DNA from 2 places in the Cellulosimicrobium sp. GQ32 genome. Region 1 is predicted to be linked to the other one. Evidence: riboswitches for the same ligand, from Rfam matches in the RefSeq annotation. Region 1 holds a riboswitch; the other holds the start of a gene.
The links. Region 1 has a riboswitch for S-adenosylmethionine ahead of AC6CH9_RS01960 (LLM class flavin-dependent oxidoreductase). Riboswitches for the same ligand answer to the same signal wherever they lie in the genome.
Positions count from the first base shown of each region.

Region 2: linked by a shared signal. The riboswitch ahead of AC6CH9_RS10075 (methylenetetrahydrofolate reductase) and the one ahead of AC6CH9_RS01960 (LLM class flavin-dependent oxidoreductase) in region 1 are both predicted to bind S-adenosylmethionine.

Region 1 covers NZ_JCAXEP010000001.1:464,519-471,758, forward strand. Annotated here, with positions in the region: gene AC6CH9_RS01940 (amino acid ABC transporter permease) at 1-724, opposite strand, end outside; gene AC6CH9_RS01945 (GNAT family N-acetyltransferase) at 721-1,314, opposite strand; gene AC6CH9_RS01950 (DUF1684 domain-containing protein) at 1,311-2,252, opposite strand; gene AC6CH9_RS01955 (NtaA/DmoA family FMN-dependent monooxygenase) at 2,311-3,705, opposite strand; gene AC6CH9_RS01960 (LLM class flavin-dependent oxidoreductase) at 3,725-4,879, opposite strand; SAM riboswitch class IV at 5,237-5,335, opposite strand; gene AC6CH9_RS01965 (TetR/AcrR family transcriptional regulator) at 5,508-6,230, shown strand; gene AC6CH9_RS01970 (MMPL family transporter) at 6,326-7,240, shown strand, end outside.
Region 2 covers NZ_JCAXEP010000005.1:92,169-99,408, forward strand. Annotated here, with positions in the region: gene AC6CH9_RS10060 (LytR/AlgR family response regulator transcription factor) at 1-46, shown strand, start outside; gene AC6CH9_RS10065 (hypothetical protein) at 43-585, shown strand; gene AC6CH9_RS10070 (sodium/solute symporter) at 582-2,108, shown strand; SAM riboswitch class I at 2,319-2,421, shown strand; gene AC6CH9_RS10075 (methylenetetrahydrofolate reductase) at 2,585-3,580, shown strand; gene metE (5-methyltetrahydropteroyltriglutamate--homocysteine S-methyltransferase) at 3,613-6,108, shown strand; gene AC6CH9_RS10085 (hypothetical protein) at 6,165-6,416, opposite strand; gene AC6CH9_RS10090 (DUF2630 family protein) at 6,471-6,719, opposite strand; gene AC6CH9_RS10095 (VOC family protein) at 6,810-7,208, shown strand; gene atpC (ATP synthase F1 subunit epsilon) at 7,212-7,240, opposite strand, start outside.

The sequences.
Region 1 (7,240 bases):
CCTCGTTGACGGCCGTCGGGATGATGGAGCGCATCGCCTGCGGCAGGATGATGCGGCTCACCTGGCGCCGCTTGGGTATGCCGAGCGACGCGGCCGCCTCCTGCTGCCCCTGGTCCACCGAGAGGATCCCGGCGCGCACGATCTCCGCCGAGTACGCGGCCTGCGAGAGCCCGAGGCCGAGGATCGCGGCCCAGAACTTGTCGATCACGGACAGCGTGTCGAAGTACAGGAACTCCGGCCCGAAGGGGATGCCGACGCTGAGGTACGGGTACAGGTACGCGAGGTTGTACCAGAGCAGGAGCTGGAGCAGCAGCGGCACGGACCGGAACACCCACGTGTACGTCCACGACACCGACTGCAGGAGCGGCGAGCGCGACAGCCGCATGAGCGCGAGGACCGTGCCGAGCGCGAACCCGACGACCGACGCGACGAGCGTGAGCCGGATCGTCGCCCACGCGCCCTCGAGGATCGAGGGCCAGGTGAGGTACTGCGCGACGACGCCCCACTCCCAGCGGTCGTTCGTCACGAGCGAGCTGACGACCATGGCGAGCAGCACGGCCACGCCGGCCGTCGCGGCCCAGCGGCCCGGGTGCCGCGCGGGGACGATGCGCAGGCTCTCCAGCGGCAGCGCGTCCTCGACACCGCCGCGCCGGTCGGCGGGGTGCCGGCCCGACGGCGGCGCGAGCTGCCGGGACTCGTCCTGCGGGAGCGACACGGTGCTCATGGCGCGACCTCCAACCACTTCTCGAAGGCGAGCGGGCCGATCTCCTCGGGATCGGTCCCGGTGTCGAAGAGGGGCGTGTAGCCCGTCGCGAGGTACAGGCCGGCGGCCTCGGGCTGCCGCGGACCGGTCGTCAGGTAGAGACGCCGGTACCCGCGCTCGACCGCTCGGCGCTCCAGCTCCGCCAGCACGACGCGCGCCAGGCCCTGGCGCCGGTGCGCGGAGTGCGTCCAGATCCGCTTGAGCTCGGCGGTCCGCACGGCGGGCGTCCCGTCGCTGCGCCGCGCGGACTGCCGGGCGAGGCGTGCCGGGTCGCCGAGCTCGGGCTCGGTCCGACGGCGGAACGCACCGCCCGCGACCGGCTCGCCGTCCTCCAGCACCAGCACGAGCTCGCCGTGCGGCGCCGCGAAGTCCTGCGCGGGGTAGTGCTCCATCTCGGCGCGGAGCTCGTCCGCGGTCAGCACGCGCTGGTAGCGCGTCCAGTACTCCTGGGACAGCTCGTCGAGGAGCGGCCGCACGAGCGGGTCGTGCATCGCGACGGACCGGACCTCGCGCGTTCCCCGCCCGGCGGGGCGCGCGGCGACCGCGGTCACCGGGGCGCCCTCTCGCCCGCGGTGACGGCGAACGGCACGTGGTTGCCCTCGACCGGCGCCGGGCACGTCCCGAAGTCGCTGAACGCGTACGGCAGGTTGATCGCCCGGTTGAGGTCGAGCCGCACGCGCCCCTCGGCGCCCGGCGCCACGTCGGCGTCCACCCACAGGACGCGCCAGGGCGCGACGTCGTCCGCCTCGTCGCTGAACAGCAGCGTCACCGCGCCGCCGGCCTTGCCCGTGAGGTGGAGCGTCGCACGGTGGACGACGCCGTCGCGCTCGACGACGAGGTCGACCTCGCCGACCGTGCTCACGTGGTGCACGAGCCCGGGGCGCGCGGCACCGACGACGACGGGCCGCGGCGCGTCGTACCAGCGCGCCGCCGCGTCCACGACCCAGGCGGGGTCGTACGCGAAGGACGGGACGCCGTCGAACGCGATCCGGGCGGGGGCGAGCGGGTCGCGGAGGCGGACCGCGTACCGGCCCGTGCGGCGCACGACCTCGACGGCGACCTCACGCGTCTCGTCCGGTCCGTCGTGCTCACCGCTCCGCGCGCTCGCCGGACCGGTCCCGGACTCCCGGCCCTCCGGCAGGTACGTCCCCGCGACCGACGACCCGCCCTCGGGGACGACGACCGTCGTGACGGCCACGCCCGCCGTCGTGCGCACGGCGCCGTCCGTGCCCGCGCGGTGGTGCGCGCCGTCGGCGTCGGCCCACCAGAGGCCGGGCACGCCGGGCAGCGCGGCGGGCTCGGTCGGCAGCCAGTGGTAGGCGACGAGGCTCAGCCAGCCGTGCGGCGGGCGCAGCGCCTCCTCCCGCTCGGCGTGCCAGCCGGCCCACGCCGTGGCGTCGGGCGACGGGGTCGACGCGGCGACGACGGGCGTGCCGGTGGTGGGCGCGGTGGCCGCGGCGCCCGTGGCGGTCGGCGTGCTCGTGCTCATGGGTCCTCCGAGGTCGGTGCGGTGCAGGTCTGCGGGACTGGTGCGGGTCGGGCTGCGGTCAGCCGACGAGCTCGGCCGAGGCCGGCTCGGGGTCGGCGACCTCTCGCGCAGTGCTGGGCCGGCCGAGGCCGAGGTGCTCGCGCAGGGTCGTGCCCTCGTACTCCGTGCGGAACGAGCCGCGCTCCTGGAGCAGGGGGACGACCTGGTCGAGCACGTCGTCGAGACCGCCCGGCGTGAGGTGCGGGACGAGGATGAAGCCGTCGGACGCGTCCTCCTGGACGTGGCGGTCGATGTCGTCCGCGACCTGCTGCGGGGTGCCGACGAACCCGCCGCGCGACGTCACCTGGATGACGAGCTCGCGGATCGACCAGCCGTTCGCCTCCGCCTGCTCGCGCCACGCCGCGGCGACCGCCGCCGGGTCCTTCGCGTGCCGCACGCGTCCGCGCGTGATCGACAGGTTGTCCGTGTCGGGCTCGACGTCGGGCAGCGGCCCCTCGGGGTCGTACGCCTCGAGGTCGCGGCCCCAGACCTGCTCGAGGAACGCGATCGCCGTCGGGCCCGAGACCTGCTGGAGCCGGATCTCCCGCGCGCGCTCCTCCGCCTCGGCGGGCGTGTCGCCCAGCACGACGACGGTCGCGGGCAGGATCTTCAGGGAGTCGCGCTCGCGCCCGTGGGCCGCGAGGCGCCCCTTGACGTCCTCGTAGAACGCGCGACCGGCGTCGAACGTCGAGTGCGCGGAGAACACGACGTCGGCGGTCCGGGCGGCGAAGTCCCGGCCGTCGGCGGAGTCGCCGGCCTGGAACAGGACGGGGTGGCCCTGCGGCCCGCGCGGCGTCTCGAACAGCCCGACGACGTCCGCGTACGACCCGTGGTGAGCGACCGGCCGCACCGACCCGGGGCGCAGGAACTCGCCCGCGATCCGGTCGGCCAGCACCGCGTCGTCGTCCCACGAGTCCCACAGGGCGCGCGCGACCTCGACGACCTCGGCCGCCCGCGCGTAACGCTCCGGGTACGGGAGGTAGCCGCCGCGGCGGAAGTTGGCGCCCGTGAAGGCGTCGGGGCTCGTCACGAGGTTCCACGCCGCGCGGCCCTCGGAGAGCAGGTCGAGCGTCGCGAACTGCTTCGCGAGCTCCCACGGCTCGTTGAACGTCGTGTTGATCGTGCCCGCGAGGCCGAGGCGGTCCGTGACGGCCGCGAGCGCGGCGAGGACGGGCAAGGTGTCGGGTCGACCCACGACGTCGAGGTCGTGGATGCGGCCCTTGTGCTCGCGCAGGCGCAGGCCCTCGGCGAGGAAGAAGAAGTCGAGCTTCGCGTCCTCGGCGCGGCGGGCGAGGTGCTCGAACGAGGCGAAGTCGATCTGGCTGCGCGAGCGGGGGTCGCTCCAGACGGTGGTGTTGTTGACGCCCGGGAAGTGGGCGCCGAGGTGGATCTGCTTGCGGGGGCGCGTGCTCATGTCGTCGTTCCGTCCGGGTTCAGGCGATCGCCGCGTAGCGGTTGGCGGGGAGCGGGAGGCCGAGCGTGTCGCGCAGCGTCGTCCCGGGGTAGGCCGTGCGGAACAGGCCGGCCCCCTGGAGGAGCGGCACGACGCCGTCGACGATCGCGTCGAGGTCGGTGCTCAGGGACGACGGCCGCAGGAGGAACCCGTCGGCTGCGCCGTCGTGCGCCCACTCCTCGACCGTGACGGCGAGGTCGCGCGCCGTGCCGACGTGCGTGAGCGAGTCGGTGTCCCACGAGACGCCCTCGAGGTCCTCGAGCAGGTCGAGGCGGGCCTGGGCGCTCGCGCGGGTGTCGCCGATGACGACGTAGGCGTCGACGAGGACCCGGAGCGTGTCGGGGTCGCGCCCGGCGTCCGCGGCGGCGTCGCGCACCTGCGTCCGCAGGGCGACGGCCTCGTCGCGGGTCGCGGCGCGAACCCGGACGACGTCGGCCCGGCGGGCCGCGAGGTCGAGCGAGGCGGGCGTGTCCGCGCGGACGACGACGGGCGGCTGGCCCTGTGGTGGCCGCGGCGTGATGGACGGCCCCTTGACGGCGAACCGGATGCCCTCGTGGTCGACGTAGTGGAGCTTCTCGCGGTCCACGAACCGGCCCGTCGCGACGTCGCGGATCTCGGCGTCGTCCTCCCACGAGTCCCACAGGCGCGTGACGACCTCCACGGCCTCGTCCGCCTCGGCGACGGCGTCGCGCTCGTCCTGCGCGCCCTTGCGACCGAACGCGGCGGCCTCGGCCGGCGTCGTCGACCACCCGACCTGCCACCCCGCGCGCCCGGAGCTCACGTGGTCGATCGTCGCGATCGCCTTGGACACGTGGAACGGCTCGGTGTGCGTGGTCGTCACGGTCGGGACGAGACCGATGCCCGCACTGCGGGGCGCGAGGCGGGACGCGACGAGCGCGGCGTCGAGCCGGCCCCGCACGGACCCGTTGCGGCCGGGCTGGAGCGTGAACGCGTCGTCGAGCGAGACGAGGTCGAGCAGGCCGCGCTGGGCGGTGGCGACGAGCTCGACGAGGCGCTTGGCGTCGAAGAGCCGCTGGGCCTGGGAGCCCACGGTCCGCCAGGCGGCGGGGTGCGCGCCGGCGTCGGTGAGGTCGACACCGAGGTGGAGGGTACGGGCGGGGCGGGGGTCGGACATCGCGAGGATCCGTTCTCAGTTGAGCCGACGGCGCGCTCAGGGCGCGGCGGGGTGCCGGAAGGTGGGCAGGGCGGTCCGGCCGCGCGCGGCGGCAGGACGGGGCTGGGGAAGCCGGGAGGGACCCGGACCGCGCGCGGGGTGGCGCGGGGTGTCAGAGGCGGGTCGTCGTCAGCGACAACAGGCGACGCGCGCGGGACCCGCGGTCCCGAGGGCGCGGGCGCCAGGGCGGCCCGCGAGCGGACAGGGGCACGTCGACGCGTGCGCGGCGCTCACCGCGGTGCTCGACATTCGCCGGTCCATCGTCCGTCTCCTTCGTGCCCGTCGCCGGGCTCCGCGTCGTTGCCCCGTGCCGCGCGGTGTCCGCGCGACGCAGGGCCTGGTCCTCACCCGGGGCACCCCACCGCGCGGGAGGGTTGCCGTCCGACGAGCCGGGGCTTGGCGTCGGAGCTCATGACCATGTCCTGTGACCGGGGTACGTCGACCTCGGTTGCGCGGGAACTTACGAGCGCCCACCGCGGGGTGTCAACGCACCGAGGAGACCTTCCCACATACTGGACTTGATCGGTCAACTTTCAGTCGTCCGGGGCGCTGTTTGCACTGAGTGCATCGATGCACTTAGTGTCAAGAGGTGCCTCATCTCTCCGCGCCCGAGCCGGCGGACGCGCCCGTGACCGACCCGACCCCGGGCTCACCGACGGGCTCTGCGGCAAGCTTCCCGACCAGCCCCGCGACCGATCGCCGCGCCGCGCTGCGCGCGCGGCACCGCCGCGCGATCGTCGATGCCGCCGCGTCGCTCATGGAGGAGAACGGGGGCGCCCGGTTCACGGTCGACGAGCTGGCCGCACGGGCCGACGTCGCGCGGCGCACGATCTTCAACCACTTCGCGTCGCTCGACGACGTGGTGGTCGAGGTGTGCGAGGACGTGCTGGGCACGGTGGTCGAGGCGCTCGGGGCGAGCGCGGCCGACCCCGGTACCGACCGCACGACCCCGCTCGACGACGTCACCGCGGCGCTCCGCAGCACCGACCTCGTCGGCCCCATGGCCTACCTCACGCGCGCCCTCGGCGGCACCGCGACCGAGCCCACCCCGCGCGTCACGACGATGGTCGTGCGCACGTTCACCCACCTCGCCGAGCGCCTGGTCGCCGAGACCACGCGGCGGCACCCCGACGTCGACCCGCTCGAGATCGAGATGCTCGTCGGCGCGCTCATGGCCGGGGTCCTGGTGATCCAGCGACGCTGGTGGGCCGCGACCGGCGCCGCCGACGACGACGCCTCGCGCCGCGTGTGGGCCGACCTCCTCGACCGCCTCGTCGACCGCGTGCGCGCGGGCTGGGCGAGCCCCGCCTGACGCTGCCACCCCGCCCGGCCACCCGGCCGTCGGCACCGACCACCCCACCCGGACCGCCTCCCGGACCACCCCGGACTCCCACCCGAAGGATCCTCATGGCTGAACTCCTCTACCGCCTCGGGCGCGCGTGCGCGCGCCGCGCGCGGACCGTCCTCGCCGCGTGGCTCGCGGTGCTCGTGCTGGCCGGGGCGGCTTTCGTCGCGTTCGGCGGCACGCTCGCGAGCAGCTTCTCCATCCCCGGCACGCCGACCGCCGAGGTCACCGAGCGCCTCCAGACGGCGCTCCCGGAGGCCTCGGGCGGGAGCGGCACCATCGTCTTCGCCACGGAGGACGGCTCCGCGTTCACGCCCGAGCAGGAGGCGGCGATCTCCGACCGGCTCGCCGCGGCCGAGGAGGTCGACGGCGTCGAGACGGCCGTCGACCCGTTCGCGACGCAGACCGAGCTCGCGGACCAGCGCCAGCAGGTCGAGGACGGCCGGACCCAGATCGAGGCCGGGCGCGCGCAGATCGAGGACGGACGCACGCAGCTCGCCGCGGGCCAGGAGCAGCTCGACGCCGCGCGGGCCCAGCTCGACGAGGGCCAGACCCAGCTCGACGCGGCACGCGCGCAGGCGCAGGCCGCGGGCGCGCTCGACCAGGTCGCACCGCAGCTCGACGCCCAGCAGGCGGAGCTCGACGCCGGGCGTGCCGAGCTCGACGCCCAGGCCGCGGCGCTGGACAAGCAGGTGACCGCGCTGGAGGACCAGAGCACGACGCTCGAGGAGCAGTCCGCCCAGCTCGAGGCCTCCGCGCCGTTGCTCGAGATGGCGTCGGAGATCCGCATGGTCTCCGAGGACGGGAGCGCCGCCGTCGCGAGCGTCGCGTTCACCGAGCCGAACATGAGCATCGAGCAGCAGACCAAGGACGACCTCGTCGCGGTCTTCACCGACGACCCGGTCGAGGGCGTCCAGACGGACTTCTCGTCCGACATCACGCAGGGCGTCCCCCAGGTCTTCGGCGTGGGCGAGGCG
Region 2 (7,240 bases), on a different contig from region 1:
GGCGGTGCGCGAGGCGCTGCTCGGCCCCCACCGGGGTCCGTCGTGAGCGACCCGGCACCCTCGTCGGACCCGACCTCGTCCGGCGACGGGTGCGTTCCCGCTCCAGCGCTGCGTCCAGGGACGCAGCACTCGGCCGCGGACGCAGCGCTCGGACCGGGGCGCGTGCGCGTCCGGTCGACGGACGCGCGGCCCGACACCGGTGGTGCCGCCGTCGCCCCGAGCGGCGGGCCGCCGTCGGACACCTCGCGAGATCGCCCCGAGGAGCCGGAGGACGACGCGGCCCACTACACGCGCGGGCTCGTGCGGGCCCAGCTCCGGCTCGGGCTGGCGTGCGTGGTGTCGTTCCTCGCCGTCGTCACGCTGCTCACGGTGACGATGAGCGGCGTGCCCGCCCTGGACGACGTCGTGCTGCTCGGCGTGCCGCTGCCATGGCTCGTGCACGCGTACGGCTTCTACCCGGTGATCGTCGCGTTCGCGGTCGTCTTCGCGGTCGCAGCGGCGCGCAACGAGCGCCGGTACCGCGCGCTCGCCGAGGGCGCGGGCGCGACCGACGAGCCCGGCCCCGACGACGGCGGTGGGCCGTGACCAGCGCGCTGCCCCTCGTCGCGATCGCGCTGCTCCTGCTCGCGACCGGGCTCATCGGGTTCTACGGCCTGCGGATCTCGCGCACCACGAGCGACTTCTTCGTCGCGTCGCGCACCGTGCGGCCGGTCTGGAACGCGTCGGCGATCAGCGGCGAGTACCTGTCCGCGGGCACGTTCCTCGGGCTCTCCGGCCTCGTGCTGCTGTCCGGCGCGGAGGCGTTCTGGTTCCCCGTGGGGTACGCGGCGGGCTACCTGCTCGTCCTGCTGTTCGTCGCGGGCCCCCTGCGGCGCAGCGGCGCGTACACCATCCCCGACTTCGTCCACGCCCGGCTCGACTCCGTCGTCGCGCGCCGCGTCACGAGCGTCCTCGTGCTCGTCATCGGGTGGCTCTACGTGGTGCCGCAGCTCCACGGCGCGGCGCTCGTCATCACGAGCGTCGCGCCCGTCCCGCCGTGGGTCGGCTCGGTCGGGATCGCGGTCGTCGTGAGCGCCGTGGTCGCCGCGGGCGGCATGCGCTCCATCACGTTCGTCCAGGCGTTCCAGTTCTGGGTCAAGCTCACCGCCCTCGCGGTGCCGCTCGTCTTCGTGCTCATGGCGCTCGGCGGGGCGTTCGAGCCCGGCGGTGCCGTCGTCACGTTCGACCCCGCCGCAGTGTTCCCCCACGAGGCCGGGCCGGGCGGCCTCGACGCGTACGCGACCGTCTCGCTCCTGCTCGCCCTCCTGCTCGGCACGACCGGCCTGCCGCACGTCCTCGTGCGCTTCTACACCTCGCCCGACGGCGGCTCGGCCCGCCGCACGACCGTCGTCGTGCTCGTCATGATCAGCGTGTTCTACATGGTGTCGAGCACGCTCGGGCTCGTGGCGCGGGTCGTCGCGCCCGACCTCGCGGAGCCCGGGGTCGCGGACACCGTGGTCCTCACCCTGCCGACCCGCCTCGTGCCCGGACTCGGCGGCGAGCTCCTCGCCGCGCTCGTCGTCGCCGGGGCGTTCGCGGCGTTCCTCGGGACGTCGTCGGGGCTCGTGGTCGCGCTGGCGGGCGTCGTGAGCCAGGACCTGTTCGGCGGGACCGTCCGGTCGTTCCGGTGGTCGGCCGTCGCGTGCACGCTCATCCCGCTCGCGTTCGCGCTCGTCACCATCCCGCAGGGGCTCGTGACGAGCGTCGGGACGGTGTTCGTCTTCGCCGCCTCCGCGCTGTCGCCCGTGATCCTGCTCGGCGTGTGGTGGCGCCGCCTCACCGCGCGCGGCGCGGTGGCGGGCATGGTCGTGGGCTCCGTCCTGTGCGCGACGGCGCTGCTCGCCTCGTCCGCGCTCGTGGCGGCGGGCTACGGGACGGGCTCGTCAGGCGCGACGGCGGACGGCCTTCCCGGCGTCGTGCGCGCCCTGCTCGCCCAGCCCGCGGCCTGGACCATCCCGCTCGCGACGGCGACCGTCGTCGTCGTGTCGCTCCTCGACCGCCACGGCCCGCCGCTGCGCACCGACCGGTTCCTGCGGCGCCTGCACGTCCCGGAGCTCCGACGCCGCTGACGACGGTGCGAGGCGGCGTGGCCGCCGTCCCACAGCGCGAGCCACCGGTCGGGCGGGTCGGAGTCGCGGACACGGCGGGCCCCGTGCTCGGCTTCGGTCGAAGGGTCGCGACGCACCCCCGGGGGCCACCGGCGAGACACCCCCCACCTCCCGGGCGTCTCACCTGACGGGCACGCTCGACCGCATGTCGGATGGGTCGTAGGATCGTGCCAACCATCCAGAGCGGTCGAGAGTCCTGGCTCGACGACACCGCAGCAACCCGCCGACGGAAGCCTCCCGAGGACAAAGGTGCTAACGCCAGGGTCGATGGAGCGACTAATGGTCTCAGAGGCACCCTTCGCGCACCGTCCGGGCAGCACGTGCCCGACGGCGGTCGCGCACGCACGCACCCCGTCCGGGGCGACGTCGTGAGCGTCGCGGACGCCGTCGGGCAGGCCCACGGTGGGGCCGCACGCCCCACGGTCTCGTTCGAGCTCATGCCCCCGCGGCGCCCGGATGCGGCGCCCAAGTTCTGGGAGACGGCGCGGCGCCTCGTCGCGACGCACCCCGACTTCGTGTCCGTGACGTACGGCGCCGCCGGGACCGACCGCGCGACCGCGCGCCAGGTCGTGGGGCGCCTGCTCCAGGGCACGCCCGTGCTGCCGATCGCGCACCTCACGTGCGTCGGGGCGTCGCGCGAGGACGTGGAGTCGGTCATCACCGACTTCCTCGACGAGGGCGTGCGGAGCTTCCTCGCGCTGCGGGGCGACCCGCCGCGCGATCAGCCGGACTGGCAGCCCGCGCCGGACGGCGTCCGGTCGTCGACCGAGCTCGTCGCCCTGCTGCGCGAGGTCGAGGCGTCGCGCTGCGCGTCCGACCCGGCCGTCGCGCTGCGCGGCGCGGCCCGGCCGCTGACGATCGCCGTCGCGACGTTCTGCGACGGCAACCCCGCCGCCGGCACCACGCGCACCCAGGAGGTGCGCCGCCTGTGGCAGAAGCAGCAGGCCGGCGCGAGCTTCGCGATCACGCAGCTCTTCTACGACGCGTCGTCGTACACCGACTTCGTCGCCGAGGCCCGCGCGGCCGGCGTGACGATCCCCATCCTCGCCGGGCTGCTGCCCACGACGGAGCCTGCGCGGCTCCGTCGCGTCGAGGAGCTCACGGGCGTGCGCGCGCCCCAGCACCTGCTGGACGCGCTGGACGCCCTCCCCGACCCGGAGGCGCAGCACGCCTACGGGATCGCGTACACCGTGGACCTCGCGCAGCGCGTCCTCGACGCGGGCACGCCCGGTCTGCACGTGTACACGTTCAACAAGCACCGCGCCGCTCTTGACCTGCTCGAGGGTGTCCACCTCGGCGGCGGGTCGGCCGGGACGGGAAGCAGCGCCAGCGCTGCCGCCGCCCCGCTCGTCCCGGACCTGGCCAGCGGGCCGTGGGTCACCGGCACCTCCCTGCCCACGACGAGCACCGCCACGCACGGCACGCCCGTCTGACCGGTCCTCCGGACCAGCAAGAGGTTTCGATCATGGCCACTTCCGTACCCTCCCCTACCCAGATTCAGGCCGGCTTTCCCGCCGGCACCGTGCTCGGCTACCCGCGCATCGGGCGCCGTCGCGAGCTCAAGAAGGCCGTCGAGGCGTTCTGGGCCGGGCGCACGAGCACCGACGAGCTCGAGGCCACGGCCCGCGAGCTGCGCCTCGCGACCGTCCGCCGGCTCGTCCACCTCGGCCTCGGCGCCGACGACGCCTCGGTCCCCGGCTCGTTCTCCTTCTACGACCAGGTGCTCGACGTCGCCGCGGCCCTCGGGGCGGTCCCGTCGCGGTTCGCGTCGCTCACCGACGCCGCCGGCCGCCTCGACCTCGCGGGCTACTTCACCGTGGCGCGCGGTCAGGGTGACGACGCCCCGCTCGAGATGACCAAGTGGTTCGACACGAACTACCACTACCTCGTGCCCGAGATCGGCCCGGACACCCCGATCCGGTTCGTCGACGACCGCGTCGTGCGCGAGTTCGTCGAGGCCAAGGAGGCGGGCGTCGTGACGCGGCCCGTCGTCGTCGGGCCGGTGACGTTCCTCGCGCTGTCCAAGGCCGCGGACGACGCACCCGCGGGGTACTCGCCGCTCGACCGCCTGGACGACGTCGTCGCCGCCTACACCGACCTGCTGCGCGCGCTCGCCGCCGCCGGCGCGCCGTGGGTCCAGCTCGACGAGCCGATCCTCGTCACCGACTCGGTCGACGTGCCGTTCGCCGACCTCGCCGCCGCGGTGGAGTCTGCGTACCGCGCCCTCGCGACCGACCTCCGCCCCGTGCCGAACCCGGGGTTGGACGCCACGTTGGCCTCCGCATCGCCCGGAACCCCGGGTTCGGCGCAGGACGCGCGGCCCGCGATCCTCGTCGCCGCGCCGTTCGGCGCGCTCCAGGCCGGTGCCGAGACCGCCGCTGAGGCGGCCCGGGACGGGCTTGCGCTCCTCGCCGGCACCGACGTCGACGCGATCGCGATCGACCTCGTCAAGGGCGCGGTCCCTGCCGCGGCCGAACGCGGCATCCCCGGCCTCGCCGGCAAGACGCTCGTCGCGGGCGTGATCGACGGGCACAACGTGTGGCGCGCGGACCTTGCGGCGAAGCTCGAGGTCGTCGACGCCGTCGAGGGACTGGGTGCCGGCGCGGTCTCGGTCGGCACGTCGACGTCGCTGCTGCACGTGCCGCACGACGTCGAGGACGAGGTGTTCGCCGAGCCCGGCACGGCGTCGGGCACGACGCTCGACCCGCGCCTGCGCGACTGGCTCGCGTTCGCGGACCAGAAGGTCGGCGAGGTCGCGACGCTCGCCCGTGCGCTCACCGAGGGTCGCGACGCGGTCGCGGCGGAGATCGAGGCGTCCCGCGCGGCGGTGGCGTCGCGCGCGGAGGCGAGCGGCGTCGTCGTGCCCGCGGTGCGCGAGCGCGCCGCCGCCCTGACCGACGCGGACTTCGCGCGCGGCGACTACGCCCAGCGCGCGGCGGCACAGCAGGAGCGCCTGAACCTGCCGCTGCTGCCCACGACGACGATCGGCTCGTTCCCGCAGACGCCGGAGATCCGCCGCGCCCGCGCGCTGTGGACGAAGGGCGAGCTCTCGGACGCGGACTACACGACCGCGATGCGCGAGGAGATCGCGCGCGTCGTCGCGCTCCAGGAGGAGCTGGGCCTGGACGTGCTCGTGCACGGCGAGCCGGAGCGCAACGACATGGTGCAGTACTTCGCGGAGCACCTCGACGGGTTCGCGGTCACGGCGAACGGCTGGGTGCAGTCGTACGGGTCGCGCTGCGTCCGCCCGCCGATCCTGTGGGGCGACGTCACGCGGCCCGCGCCGATCACCGTCGAGTGGTCGGCCTACACGGCGTCGCTCACCGAGAAGCCCGTCAAGGGCATGCTCACCGGACCGGTGACGATCCTCGCGTGGTCGTTCGTGCGCGACGACCAGCCGCTCGGCGACACGGCGAACCAGGTGGGCCTCGCGCTGCGCGACGAGATCGCGGACCTGGAGGCCGCCGGCATCGGGATCGTCCAGGTCGACGAGCCCGCGCTGCGCGAGCTCCTGCCGCTGCGCAAGGCCGACCAGCCCGCGTACCTCGACTGGTCGGTCGGCTCGTTCCGGCTCGCGACGTCGGGCGTGGCGGCGGCGACGCAGATCCACACGCACCTGTGCTACTCGGAGTTCGGCGAGGTCATCGGCGCGATCGACGGCCTCGACGCCGACGTGACGTCGGTCGAGGCGGCGCGCTCGCGCATGGAGATCGTGCCGGAGCTGCGCGACGCCGGGTACGCGCGCGGCATCGGGCCGGGCGTCTACGACATCCACAGCCCGCGCGTGCCGTCCGCCGAAGAGGTCACGGAGCTGCTGGAGCTCGCCGTGAAGTCGATCGACCCGAAGGTCGTGTGGGTCAACCCCGACTGCGGGCTGAAGACGCGCCGCTACGAGGAGACCGTGCCGTCGCTCGAGCACGTCGTCGCGGCGGCGAAGGCCGTGCGGGCCACGCTCGGCTGACCCCGGACACGCCGGAGGCCGGGTCCCGTCGGGACCCGGCCTCCGCGTCGCGCGGGTCAGCGCTCGGTCGTGCCCGTCCCGGCCATCGGGAGGGCGAAGGCGAGCGTCGAGGCGAGGAGACCGCCGACGAAGAGCCACACTCCGCCGTCGACGCCGGACATGCCCGACCCCATGAGGACCAGGCCTCCGGCGAACAGGGCGAACGAGACGACGAACCGCGCCAGCGCGCCCGCGTGCCCGGGGATGTCGCGGCCTTCCGTCCCGGTGGGGAGGGGGCTGTCGGCCGCCTGCTCGCTGGTCGTGGTCATGGCGTTCTCCTTCTGAGGTCGGTGCGTAAGCCCGGACGTCGTCGTCGGCGACGATCAGTCCAGGTAGTTCTCCACCGTACCGGGGTCGCGCACGGTCGCCGCATCCGGGTCGCTCCCGAACTCGCGGGCCGCGTCACGCTGGCGCAGCAGGTCCCAGCACTGGTCGAGCTCGACCTCGATCGCGCGCAACCGCTCGTGCGCCTGTCCCCCGGTGATCTCCCCCTGCGCGAGCTGCTCGCGGAGCTCGCGCTCCTGCGCCACGAGGTCGCTGATCGTCCTGCGGATGCCGCCGTCGGTCGCCATGCGTCCACGGTATGCCCGACGCCGCACGTGCGCCCGGGAGATCGGGCGCCGCGCGGGCGTGGCGTCGGCGGCACGGCCTAGGCTCGCCGCATGACGACGACGATCGGCCGCACGGTCCTGCTCTGCCGTGACCTCGACGCGAGCGCCGCGTTCTGGGCGGACGGGTTCGGGTTCGGGACGCTGTTCCGCGGCGAGACCGAGGGGTTCCCGCTGCTGCACGTCGGCCCCGGCCGCGTCGACGAGCCCGGGCTGTGGCTCGTCCCGCTCCCCGACGGCGGCGCGCCCCTCGTGCGCCACGGGCTGCCGAACCTCGTGCTCTACGTCGACGACCTCGACGCGACCCTCGGGCGGCTCGCCGCCGTAGGGGTCGAGCCGCTCGTCGGCCCCGACGCCGACGCCGAGTCCGGCGACCGGTTCGCGCACGTCAACGACCCCGACGGGCACCGGGTCGTCGTCGTGCAGCTCGGTCCGGTGCGCGACCCCGCGTAGGGGCTACCGGGCCTGCACCCACGTCGCGTCGT